One region of the Paenibacillus sp. KS-LC4 genome, then DNA from elsewhere that is predicted to be linked to it. Evidence: riboswitches for the same ligand, from Rfam matches in the RefSeq annotation. Region 1 holds a riboswitch; each other region holds the start of a gene.
What was found. Region 1 has a riboswitch for cobalamin ahead of V5J77_RS18985 (energy-coupling factor ABC transporter permease). Riboswitches for the same ligand answer to the same signal wherever they lie in the genome.
Positions count from the first base shown of each region.

Region 2: linked by a shared signal. The riboswitch ahead of V5J77_RS08185 (ABC transporter substrate-binding protein) and the one ahead of V5J77_RS18985 (energy-coupling factor ABC transporter permease) in region 1 are both predicted to bind cobalamin.
Region 3: linked by a shared signal. The riboswitch ahead of V5J77_RS20655 (LysR family transcriptional regulator) and the one ahead of V5J77_RS18985 (energy-coupling factor ABC transporter permease) in region 1 are both predicted to bind cobalamin.

Region 1 is NZ_CP145905.1:4,500,782-4,504,995, reverse strand. Features, by position in the region: gene V5J77_RS18995 (TrkH family potassium uptake protein) at 1-272, opposite strand, end outside; gene V5J77_RS18990 (DUF445 domain-containing protein) at 759-1,994, shown strand; cobalamin riboswitch at 2,083-2,287, shown strand; gene V5J77_RS18985 (energy-coupling factor ABC transporter permease) at 2,555-3,328, shown strand; gene V5J77_RS18980 (energy-coupling factor ABC transporter substrate-binding protein) at 3,328-3,612, shown strand; gene cbiQ (cobalt ECF transporter T component CbiQ) at 3,609-4,214, shown strand, end outside.
Region 2 is NZ_CP145905.1:1,899,807-1,904,020, forward strand. Features, by position in the region: gene V5J77_RS08175 (LysM peptidoglycan-binding domain-containing protein) at 1-233, shown strand, start outside; gene V5J77_RS08180 (hypothetical protein) at 574-1,605, opposite strand; cobalamin riboswitch at 1,875-2,153, shown strand; gene V5J77_RS08185 (ABC transporter substrate-binding protein) at 2,440-4,014, shown strand; gene nikB (nickel ABC transporter permease) at 4,034-4,214, shown strand, end outside.
Region 3 is NZ_CP145905.1:4,875,718-4,879,931, reverse strand. Features, by position in the region: gene V5J77_RS20665 (RNA methyltransferase) at 9-866, shown strand; gene V5J77_RS20660 (metallophosphoesterase) at 1,220-1,921, shown strand; cobalamin riboswitch at 2,123-2,329, shown strand; gene V5J77_RS20655 (LysR family transcriptional regulator) at 2,496-3,437, shown strand; gene metE (5-methyltetrahydropteroyltriglutamate--homocysteine S-methyltransferase) at 3,455-4,214, opposite strand, start outside.

The sequences.
Region 1 (4,214 bases):
AATGCAAGGGCGAACAGCGTAGACATCGTCATAAAGCCAAGCCCGCCAATTTGCATAAGTACGAGAATAACGAGCTCGCCAAAGGTCGAATAGTGGATGCCGGTATCGACGACGACAAGCCCCGTTACGCAAACAGCGGAGGTGGCTGTGAACAATGCGTCAATGAGCGGCGTTGCGTGATGGTTTGCCGAGGCATAAGGCAGGGAAAGCAATAGAGTACCAACCGCAATAATCGCGAGAAAGCCGAGCGTAAGAATTTGCGGCGGAGTCATTTTTAGAAAAATAGTTCGTAGTCTGAGCACACAGTTAATCCCCTTTATAGGTAACGAAACAATGGTGTAGTTGAAAAACGAGCTTGTGCTGCCGAGGGCAGGCACAGCCGTTTGCGCTTGAAATATAAGGATGCATAAGTATTGTTATTATTATAATGCTTATATTTCTACGCGAAACGAGCTGTTGTTGTCATTAACCGACAACGCCGTTTGCGCTTGAAATATAAGACTAATAAGTTTTATTCTTATTAATGCTTATATTTCTACGCGAAACGAGCTGTTGTTGTCATTAACCGACAACGCCGTTTGCGCTTGAAATATAAGACTAATAAGTTTTATTCTTATTTAATACTTATATTTCTACGCGAAACGAGCTTGTGCTGCCGAGGGCAGGCACAGCCGTTTGCGCTTGCCACCTCATTATCTGGTATAATAGGCCAATATGCAACAGGAGGCGCTGGGGCGCCGCGATTAGGGAGGACAATAATGAAATCAAGATATATAGCAGGCATTTCGCTTGCCGTTATGGGGGCAGGCTTTATTACGACGAGATGGTGGCTGCCAGACAACGCCTGGACGCATTTGCTGGAAAGCGGCTTCGAAGCAGGTCTGGTTGGCGGGATCGCCGACTGGTTTGCTGTGACCGCGCTGTTCCGCCATCCGATGGGCATTCCTATTCCGCATACGTCCTTGCTGCTCAAAAACCGGGCGAAAATCGTTAACTCGCTCATTAGCGCGATGGAAAATGAACTGCTGAATAAAGACAGCATTACCCGCAAGCTGTCGGGCTTTAAGCTGTTCGCTGGTGCGGCATCGGCAGCGACCAAGCTGATTGGCAAGCGCAGGTTCAGAATGGCGGCTGTCGATTTTGCCCAGTCGGCTGTTGAGCGATTGCCTTTGGAGCGTATTAGCAGCGTGCTGCATAGCTTTTTGGCGGATTATGTGAAAAAGCAGGATTTTACGCCAATCGTACGCAAGCTGGCGGATCGTTTCGTCCATGAGCGCTGGGATGAACGGGCGCTGGATTATGGCCTTGAGCATGTAGGCCACTGGATTCGCAAGCGTGAAACCGAGGAAATGCTCGGCAAGCTCGCTTTTAAGAAGCTGGAGGAGCTTAAGGTCGGCGGCTTCATGGGGTTTGCGCTGCAAGCCTTCGTCGGCTTTATGAACGAGGAAAAGCTCGGCGGCTTGATTCAGAACATGCTGCTCTCTACGATGCAGGAGCTTTCTTATCCTGGGAGCCCGCATCGGCAGAAGCTGCTGCTTGAGGTAAGAGCCCAGGCGGAGAAGCTTGCCGATAACGAAGAGCTCATGCTCAAGCTGAAGCAGCTAATTGAACAGGGTGCGGACAGCGTAGAAACGGAACGCTTCATCCATCTGCGTCTGGAGGAGCTGCGGCAGCTTGTGCTGGATAAGCTGGAGGAGCAGCATCGCAGCGGTGGGCGCGCAATCGTACAGGGATACCGTTTTGCAACGGATTATTTGAACGGCAAACAAGAGATGCTAGCCAATTGGGAAAACGGCATTCGCGGCTATCTCGTGCGACTTATTGAGAATAATCATTACCGCATCGGTGCGCTTGTTCGGGATAATCTCGAACGGATGGATGACAAGGCGCTCGTCTCGATGCTGGAGGAAAAGGTCGGCAACGATTTGCAGTGGATTCGCGTCAACGGCGCATTATGCGGCTTTGTCGTAGGCGTCATTTTGTCCTTTTTCTAATAGCAATTTCGGCCATTTACATTTATAGGGGACAGCCTGAATCTTTTGTGATAAGATCAAACTACAAAATGACCAATGAATGATAAAGAGGATTGACATGGAACGAGGTGCCTTTGCGCACGTCAAAGGGTAACAGGGAATCGGGTGCAAATCCCGAGCGGTCCCGCCACTGTAATCAGGGAGTTTTCCTTCACCAGCAGGAGTCACTTGGCCATGCTTAAGGGCAGCCGGGGAAGACGAAGGAAAATGATGATCTGCTAGCCAGGAGACCTACCTCGTTCCAGCACCACAGTGCCTTCGCGGAAAGGATAGGTGTACGAACGAAAGCGATTGCTACCAGTCTGTTTGCTGGCGCAACCGTCTATTTCTGCGTACACATGACCGTTTTCCCGGCGAAGGGGAGGCGGTCTTTTTTATTATTCAATATATAGAGAACGGATAGGAGGTTTCCATCCTTACTCTATATTTCTCGGTCTGAACCGCTCCGGATCGCCAGAGGATGGCATTCGGCCGTTTCACCTTGCAAGCTTTACAGAACAATGGGGAGGGTAATGAAACAAATGGTCAAGTTAAAAAGAAAGACGGCAGCAAGCACCGCTTTGCTGATTATCGGCTTCACGCTTTTTTTATTGGTGAATGAGCCGCAAGCTACTTATGCGATGCACATTATGGAAGGATTTTTGCCTGTAGGCTGGGCGATTTTTTGGTGGGTAGCCTTTATACCTTTTTTCATCTTAGGTGTACGTGCTATTCGGAAGATTACCAAGGAAGCGCCAGAGCTTAAGCTGATGCTGGGCTTGGCAGCTGCCTTTACCTTCGTGCTGTCCGCGCTGAAAATTCCTTCCGTTACAGGAAGCAGCTCGCATCCGACGGGAACGGGGCTTGGAACAGTCATGTTCGGGCCGCTGCCCATGAGCGTATTGGGTTCAATGGTATTGCTGTTTCAAGCGGTGCTGCTGGCGCATGGGGGGTTGACGACGCTTGGGGCGAATGCTTTTTCAATGGCGGTTGCAGGTCCTGCTGCGGGCTATGCGATCTATCGGCTGCTGATGCGCTCAGGCAGCAAGCAAGGCCTGGCGATTTTCTCGGCGGCTGCTGTTGCCGATCTGGCAACTTATATCGTCACTTCCATTCAGCTCGCAGTTGCTTTTCCGGCTGTCGAAGGCGGCATTATCGCGTCCTTTATGAAATTTGGCGGTATTTTTGCGATTACCCAAATTCCACTTGCTGTTAGTGAAGGCTTGCTGACGGTATTGATTTGGAACTGGCTGCAATCTTTTAATACGGACGAGCTGTCTATTTTGAAGCGGAGAATGAAAGGGGAACGCGTATAATGAGCCGCAGTGCCAAAAATATTTGGATTTTAGCCATTGTTATTTTACTTGCCGTTGCGCCATTAATCTTCATTAATGCCGAGTTCGGCGGCGCGGATGGGGCAGCGGAGGAAATGATCCAGACGATTGCGCCCCATTATGAGCCATGGGCGTCTCCGCTGACAGAGGTGCCGGGAGAAACAGAAAGCATGCTGTTCGCGCTGCAAGCTGCGATAGGCGCTGGCATTATCGGCTATGTGATTGGCCTATTTAAAGGGAAGTCGGAGAAAACAAAGCAGCAATGATGAAATGGCTGGATACGATTTCTTATTCCAATCGGCTGCGGGATTTATCCGCCTTTTGGAAATGCGGACTTGCAGCCCTGCTGCTGCTGCTTGCCTATCTTGCTCATCCGATCGTGCAGCTGGCTATTTTTGGATGGCTTATGCTGTGGACGGTTGGCTATGCAAGGGTGCCCGCCAAGCTTTATATGGTGATGCTTTTCTCCTCTTGCCTGCTGTTCGTTCTCAGCTTACCAGCGCTGCTTATTGAATTCACTAGCAGCGGTAACAGCGGCAGCGCAGCAGGAGGGCTGGCAGCTGAGAATACAGGCTGGGTGCTCGCTTCATGGGAGCCGATCAGTCTGTATGTGCCGGAGGCATCCTTAGGGATGGCCGGACATATTTTCACGCGTATTCTTGCTTGCTTGGCTTGCCTGTTTTTCATCACCCTGACGACCCCGTTTCCCGAGCTGCTGCAGGTGCTGAAGCGGTTGAAAATGCCGCAAATTGTACTGGAGCTCATGATCATTATGTATCGCTTCATCTTTCTGCTGCTGGATACGGCGGGCGCTATGCTGATCGCACAGCGCGCGCGCGGCGGCCAAAACAGCTTCAAGGGCAAGCTG
Region 2 (4,214 bases), 2.6 Mb from region 1:
CGTATGGATATTATCCTATGCAAACCGCTGGAGTTGAGACACAAAAGCCATGCAATTGCGGCTGCAAGGATAAGCGCGAAGAAGCTGAGGAAGTAAAAGAGGTAACGACAATCAATGTGAAAAACGGCAAAAACAATACGCAGCGCAAATCCAATAAAAAAGCGGTTATTCGCACCGTAGCTCCTCGCTCGAGAACGAGCAAGCAAAACAGCAGCCCTTGGATTAGCCGTTAAAAAACGTAGCGAGTGAGTTTCCTTGTTAAAGCTTTTAACGGCAGACAAATAATAAGACCACTATCCAACAAGCTGTCTTCGGTAACGAGCCGAAGACAGCTTGTTTCATTTATTTGTTTCATTTATTTAATTCATTTATTTATTTAATACTGTTATTAATTCTGCTATATATAATCATGTTCATGAAGCAGATGCTATAATCAAGTCATTAGAAAGCTCGAACCAAGCAAATGGCGGCATTCTATTTGAACAACTGACAGAAGCTTCATAGACTTGGAGGTTAGCATGGTTGCAATGAATAATAGAAGCCATGCAGTCACCATAAACGGTATGGCTTCTATTAACGCTCCTCCAACTGTTCTACAACCTCCCGCAGTAAAACCATTTCCGTCTCCTTTAATTTTTGCAATTGCTCCACTTGCTTGTACAAAGCCTCCGGGCTTCGAGTAAGCCAATATTTTAAAATGGAATTTCTTACAGCAAGCACATCCGCTTCCAGCTTTCTCCATCTGTTCAAAATTTGATTATCATCAAGCAAATGCTTGTTATTAATCATGTAGTCTAATCGCATAGTCATACATTTCTTGTGGTCATAAAGCAGGTGAAACGATCGAATATCAAATACAACCTCCTCTTGAGCCAAATATTTCAAATAATCGGAGGCTTTGTCGTATACATTAATGCCGAAGGTCAGCCCAGGTGTGCCTAAAGCTTCGTTGTAATATTCATCCGTATGCGCCCTGGATAAGAGATAGGCTTTCATCGTATTTTTCACGTATTTTAGAGAAAAGGTATAGTTGTTATTTTCGAGAGGCTTCAATAAATAAAGATGCTGTTTAAAATCATGGGCTTCAATTTCCAATAAATGAAACGCTCTGCTAAAAGCCTCGTAATCACAGGTGATATTCGTTGAATATTTGCCGTTGGCATTATTGTCGCAGAAATACAGCTTTTTATTGACATCATCATACCCATTTATCATGACTTCATGCGGGGATTTCAAAGAAAATTCATATTCTTTTATATAAAAACGTTCGATCATAACGATCACATAGTAGCCGCCGTCAATGGATGCTTTAATAAAATCAAACAGGTCATTATTCAAAATAGTCGAGCTTGTCCTGTCTATCGCTAACCGCTGAAATTCAATAAAAGGGCAGTCATAAAATTCAACCATTTTATCTCTATAATAACCATTATAAAAAAAGGTGTATAATTGGTTTGGATCGGGAATGTCGAATAAATTAATATAATTATTTATAAACCACATTTTTTTTGAATCTACGCGAGATATAATCGAATAAAAATCACTGTAAAACCAATAGGAATCAATAATTTGCTTTACTTCGACTGGAAGGATTTTCACCGGCAATGTGATCATTCCTTTTCTATTTGATTGAGTATCTATTGAACTGACTTAATAAATAAGCTCATCATGTGTGAAGTGTTTTCAATATATCATTACTGGAAAAGATATGAAAGTAATATATTGAGCATATTTTTTTGCTGGTTTAAGGCGCTGGGGCGTATACATGATGGTGGACAAAGCTTATGTAAATCAATATGTTGACAGATCAGCGCTTCCTGCCTAAGATAAATAGTGGATTACGGATAAGACAGGCTGATTCGCCTGCAAAACTTCATAATTGAATGAAAATAGGTGCGGTACGACGGCAAGGACATTTACGCCTTCGTTCGCTTAAAAGGGAAGTTCGGTTAAAGGCCGACACGGACCCGCCACTGTATAGGGCAGCAGCTCATCAACTCATCAACTCATTAAGCTGCGCTCCCCTCACAAATGAACCACTGGCTGAAAAGCTCCTTTTCGTCGCAGGATGAATCGCAGATGCTCACCTTAGCTGGGAAGGGAAGAGAGGGAGGCCCCAAGTCAGGAGACCTGCCTGTTTTAACATCACTGTTTGACCTACGGTGCTTAGGGAGGTGGTTGGTTATGCCCATTTATTGCAAAATGTCTAACGATTATTTGCTGCTCCAAGGCGAGCAGACGCAAATAAGGCTTAGTTATTTATCATAAAAAGCATTTCTGACTGCTTTCTTAAGGGTCGGGAATGCTTTTTTTTGGAATATTTTAGGAAAGGATATGATTCTTCTATCCTTTCTCTATATTTCTACGTGAACGTTAGCTTTGCCGCTACAGGACGGCTTTCGGCCGATTACGCTTACTTAAAGGGGAGACAAAAGAAAAATGAATAACACGAAGAAGCCATTTCGCTTGTCACTTGGAATGATGATTACTTGCTTGATGCTGGTGCTTGCAGGATGCAGCACGAATGCTGCCGGGGAGAGCAACACTTCTGCCGCAAATGCTACGGCACTACCAACGGAAAATGATAGCAAAACTCTGACAATAGCGTACACATGGAACCCAGCAGGCGTTGATCCGCATGGCGATGACAGCTGGGACGTCATGCGCTCTGGCGCAGGGGAAACGCTTATTAAATTGAATGAGCAGCTGCAGCCGGTTGCTTGGCTTGCGAAGGAGTGGAAGCAGGAGGATGCCAACACGTGGACACTCAAGCTGGAGCGCAATGTAACGTTTCATGACGGCAAAAAGATGGATGCAGAAAGCGTGAAGGCTTCCCTGCTTCGTTCCACTCAAAATAGCCATTTGGCGAAGGATTTATTGCTGGTGAAGGATATTGAAGTCGTTGCACCGGATGAGCTGAAAATAATAACAACACAGCCGAACTCAGCTATCATTTCCAGCTTGGCTGATCCAAGCACGATTATTCTTGATGTGGACAGCATGAAGAAAGCAGGCAGCTACCCGGCCATGACGGGAGCCTTCAAAATCAAGCAGTTTACGAAGGACGTATCGCTTGTTGTTGAGCGTTATGATGGTTATTGGGGACAAGCGGCGAAGCTTAAGGAAGTGACAATGAAGTTTGTGACCGATGGCAATACCCGACTGATGGCGCTGCAAGCTGGAGAAGTAGAGGTCGCTACGGACATTCCGATTGACAGCATTGAGCTGGTAGAGAAGGACAGCAAGCTGGAGGTGCTGTCTGCGCCATCGGTTCGTACACATATGGTATTATTTAATATGAATTCCGCTTTGTTTAAAGAAAAGGCAAACCGTGAGGTTGTAGACCAAGCCATTCCACGCGAGGCCATTATTGAATCGGTTATGCGCGGCTACGGCACGAAAGCGAAAAGTCCGTTCCCGGAAATTTTGCCATTTGGCAAAGTAGCGGAGCAAGCAGCAGGGGGAACGACAGAGCAATTGCTGAGCGCTGACGGCTGGCAGAAAAATGCTGCTGGCATGTGGGAGAAGGAAGGCAAGCCATTCGAGGCGACGCTCCTTACGTTCCCGCACCGCCCTGAGCTGTCCGTTATGGCAGAGATTATTCAGAATCAACTGCTTAATGAAGGCATTACCGTGAAAATTCGCAAGGTTGAAAATATTGATGCTGAGCTTGCGAAGTCCGATTGGGATCTTGCTATGTACAGCATGCTGACGGCACATACGGGCGATCCGCAATATTTCTTGAACATTTTCTATCAATCAGCCAGCGAATCGAATATAAGCCACTATGTATCGAAACCGCTTGAAACGGTTATTAACAAGCTGAACGAATCATCAGATACAGCTGCACGCAATGCGCTCGCGATAGAAGCTCAGGGCATTATTAATGAGGATTTGCCGCAGTCGTTTATCGTACACCCTGACAATGTATTTGGCGTGAAAAAAGGGGTAAAGGGCTTTATTCCGCATCCGATCGAATATTATTATGTGACAGCCGATGTTGATATCACCTAAGTAAAGGGTGTACCTGAGTATGCTTCGTTTTTGGCTCGAACGCGCCATGCAAATGCTGCTTGTCATTTTTTGCGTAGCGACGCTGACCTTCATTTTAATGAGGGTGTCTCCGGGCGATCCGGCGAGAATTTTACTGACCACGCACAATATCCCGGCTTCTCAGGAGGCGATTGACGCACTGCGGGAGGAAATGGGACTGA
Region 3 (4,214 bases), 370 kb from region 1:
TAATAGAGATGAACAATCATAGCCTTTTAACCTCGATTCAAAATGACCGTGTCAAGCAATGGGCGTCCCTGTTGGACAAAAAATACCGCGATCGCCTCGGAAAGTTTATTATTGAAGGCGTTCATTTGGTGAAGGAAGCTTTCGCAGCAGTAGTGGAAGTTGAAGCGGTTTTATATGATGCGGAGCGCGGATTGCCGGAGGAGCTGCGCGAGCTTGCGGAGCAGACTGGCCGTGGAAGCAGATATGCGGCCAATGCTGTCGCGGGTAATGCGGAGGCGAGCGCTGATGTCGAATGGATTCAGGCGACGCGTCCCGTAATGGCCAAATGCTCGGGGACGGATACGCCGCCGCCGGTTTTTGCTGTCGTGCGCAAACTGGAAACGGCGGACGATGCATTATTTTCAGCAGGTGGACTTGTCATTGTACTCGATGGCGTAAGGGACCCAGGCAATGTCGGGACGATTATCCGCAGCGCGGATGCGGTCGGCGCGAATGGCGTTGTGCTGGGCAGAGGCTGTGCTGATCTGTACAATCCGAAGACGGTGCGCTCCACGATGGGCTCGTTGTTCCATTTGCCGATTATCGAGGCGGACTTGACGGAGCTGCTGCCTGCGGCGCAGGATCAGGGTTTTGCGTTGGTCGGAACAAGCCTCAACGCTACACATACTTGCTACTCGTATGATTGGACAGCTCCGACCTGGCTCCTGCTCGGCAATGAGTCGGAAGGGCTGTCGGCAAGCTCGCTTGAAGCAGCCAATGAGACGGTTATTATTCCGATGCAGGGTCGGGCGGAATCGCTGAATGTGGCGATGGCGGCGACCGTGCTGCTGCATGAGGCGATGCGGCAGCGGCGTTTTAACAAATAAAAAATTCCTGTCCAACACCCAAATAATCGTCCCTAACTAAAATTAACTGTCTCCAAAGCACCAAAGGCTGGAAGCTGGTTGCTGCTTTTCACGACCAACCCCTCCAGTCTTTTTCTCATGCTATAAAGCATGTTCTGTGATTCATATGAAACTTGGATGGAAGTCTCTCTAATAAAAAAAAGAGGCGGCGATTAATAGCCGCTGAAATGTTGTTATTCTAAATTAGACCAAAAAAAGATTATCATTAAATGATACTTTCAAAATTCCTAACACATTGTTGCGTAATTAATAAACGGTGTTGTTGTTGAAAGCTTTGTGGGAAATTTTGCTGACAAAAACACTGGAGGGCTTAAATGAGGAAGTTTTTTATTACTGACATACATGGCGACTATCGAGGGTTCAAGATGTTGATAGAGCATGCAGAGGTAGATTTTGAAAAGGATCAGCTCGTAGTTGGCGGCGACATGATTAGTCGCGGCAAGGATAGCGGCAAAGTGATGAAGTTAATCAAGTTGCTTTGTGAACAGTATTCGAACAACGTTCAAGCCGTCATTGGCAATCACGAGGAGATGATGGGCTGGTATTTTCAGCGAGGGAACAGATTATGGCTCAGTCACGGGGGGCATGATGCGGTTGCGGACTTCAAAAAGACATTTCCCAACGAAGAGCAGCGACAAGCCCACATCTACTGGGCAACCTCATTACCTATGTACTTTGAGGATGATGAGTTTGTTTATACGCATGCTGGCTTGAACCCGCATGAGCCGCTGGACGCTCAGAGTCGGGACATACTTTGGATGTCCGAAGGTGAGTTCTACTCGCTTCCAAAAGAATCGCTTTTAACTTCTACCGTCGGAAAACCTATTATCCATGGTCATACTCCTGTCGAAAGAATTTATTTTGACGGTGTAAGAATGAACTGCGATATGGGATCAAACACCTACTATGTAGAGGAAGAACGGGGATTAGGACTTATAAATCTATCGGAGATGGTTTACTTCGTCTATAAACAAACACAGAAGAAGATAGAAAAACGAAAGATACTTTATTATTAATACAGAGAATTGTATTATTTTGTCTCTAATGGGGTTTAGCATCGTACAATATGACTATACCCCTTTACAGGCGTTTTACATAAACAATAATTTTTGACCCATGTGAGTTACAACCCATAGCAGCCCTGTTCTTGTATTGCTATTCATTGTCGATTAAAATGTAATCATCAATAATGCTGTATAAATGACATTGCTGTATAAATTACATAAGTGAGAACAGGTGTCTGATCGGCGAGCGTGCTTGTCGTTCTGACTTAAAAGGGAAGTTCGGTGCAATACCGACGCGGTCCCGCCACTGTTACGGAGGAGCAGGCAGCTTAACCAGCCACTGATCGACATGGATCGGGAAGGCTGCTGCCGAGTGATGATTCCGGAGCCAGGAGACCTGCCTGTTCTGACAACACTGCTGTACCTACGGGAGATAGGGAGGTGTTAGATGAACCATCATGCACCATTTATGAAGGCGTCTTTCCCTATGTATTTTCAACGGGAGGATGCCTTTTATTGTTGCGAATTGGACCATTGCTTTAAACGAGTGTGACGGTCCATAATTCTGATGTGGAGGGGAAATTCAATGACCTTGCAGCAATTAAAATATATTTTGACCATCGTTAGAAGCGGCTCCATAAGCGAAGCGGCAAAAAGGCTGTTTATTTCGCAGCCGAGCTTGTCCAACGCGGTGAAAGAAATCGAGATGGAAGCTGGAATTGAGATTTTCCTTCGATCGTCCAAGGGAATTGTGCTTTCAAGCGACGGAGCGGAGTTTTTATCCTACGCTAGGCAAGTCGTAGAGCAAGCCGAGCTTCTTGAGCAGCGTTACATGAATCGCAAGCCTTCAAAGAAGCTGTTCTCCATCTCAACTCAGCATTACGCCTTCTCTGTACAGGCTTTCGTCGGGCTGCTGAAGGAGCTTAACGTGGACGAGTACGAGTGCACGCTGCGCGAAACACGCACCCACGAGATTATCGAAGACGTACGGAATATGAAAAGTGAGCTCGGAATCATCTATATGAGTGAATTCAACCGAAAGGTGATACAGAAAATTTTAAAGGACAACGAGCTGCGCTTCCAACCATTGTTCCAAGCGGAAGCGCATGTATTCATCAGTCAAGAGCATCCCCTTGCCTCAAAGGAGCTGCTGGACATCGAGGATTTGGACGAGTACCCGTGCTTGGCCTTTGAGCAAGGCGAATATAATTCCTTTTACTTCGCAGAGGAAATACTTAGCACACGAACGTACAAGAAAAAAATATTGGTCAGTGACCGCGCGACGCTATTCAACCTGCTCATCGGACTTAATGGGTATACCATAAGCTCGGGCGTACTCAATAAGGATCTTAACGGGGAGCTAATCAAATCCGTAAGACTTCGTACGGATGAGAGCATACAGGTAGGTTATATCGTGAATCAGAAGGCGAGCTTGAGCCAATTGGCCGCCGCCTATGTTCGGAAGCTTAAAACGGTCATTACAGACTTTGGATATCCGATCATAAACCAAGAGGATGAGCTCGCTTGAGCCCATCCTCTTGTACGTTATGATAAGGTTGCTCTTACTTCTTTAGTTGCTTGGACAAGGTTTTTCAAGCTGGCCCACGTTTCAGTGACACCGCGAGTTTTAAGTCCGCAGTCGGGATTAACCCATAGCTTGGACACCTCTATCTTGCCTAGCATGCGGTCGAGTCCTTGTTTAAGCTCCTCGACGCTTGGAATCCGAGGTGAATGGATGTCGTATACGCCTGGACCGACTTCTGTACGGAAGCCGCACTCATTGATTGCGTCGATGATGGCTAAGTCTGAGCGCGACGCTTCGAACGTAATGACATCTGCGTCCATCGCATCAATATCACGAATGATATCGTTGAACTGGCTGTAGCACATATGAGTATGAATTTGCGTTTCTGCTTTGACGCCGCTATGCACAAGTCTGAAGGCAGGAATCGCCCAGCTCAAGTACTCGCTCTGCCAGTCGGAATGACGGAGCGGAAGCTTCTCTCTTAATGCAGCCTCGTCGATCTGGATAATCTCAATGCCGTTAGCCTCGAGATCGAGTACTTCGTCACGAATGGCAAGACCGATCTGTTGCGCACTTTCCTTCAGGCTAATATCTTCGCGTGGGAACGACCAGTTCAGAATCGTTACCGGGCCCGTCAGCATGCCTTTAACCGGTTTGTTGGTAAGACTCTTAGCGAATGCCGAATATTCTACAGTAATCGGCTTGCTGCGGCTAATATCGCCCCATACGATCGGTGGTTTTACGCAGCGTGTGCCGTAAGACTGCACCCAAGCGTTCTCA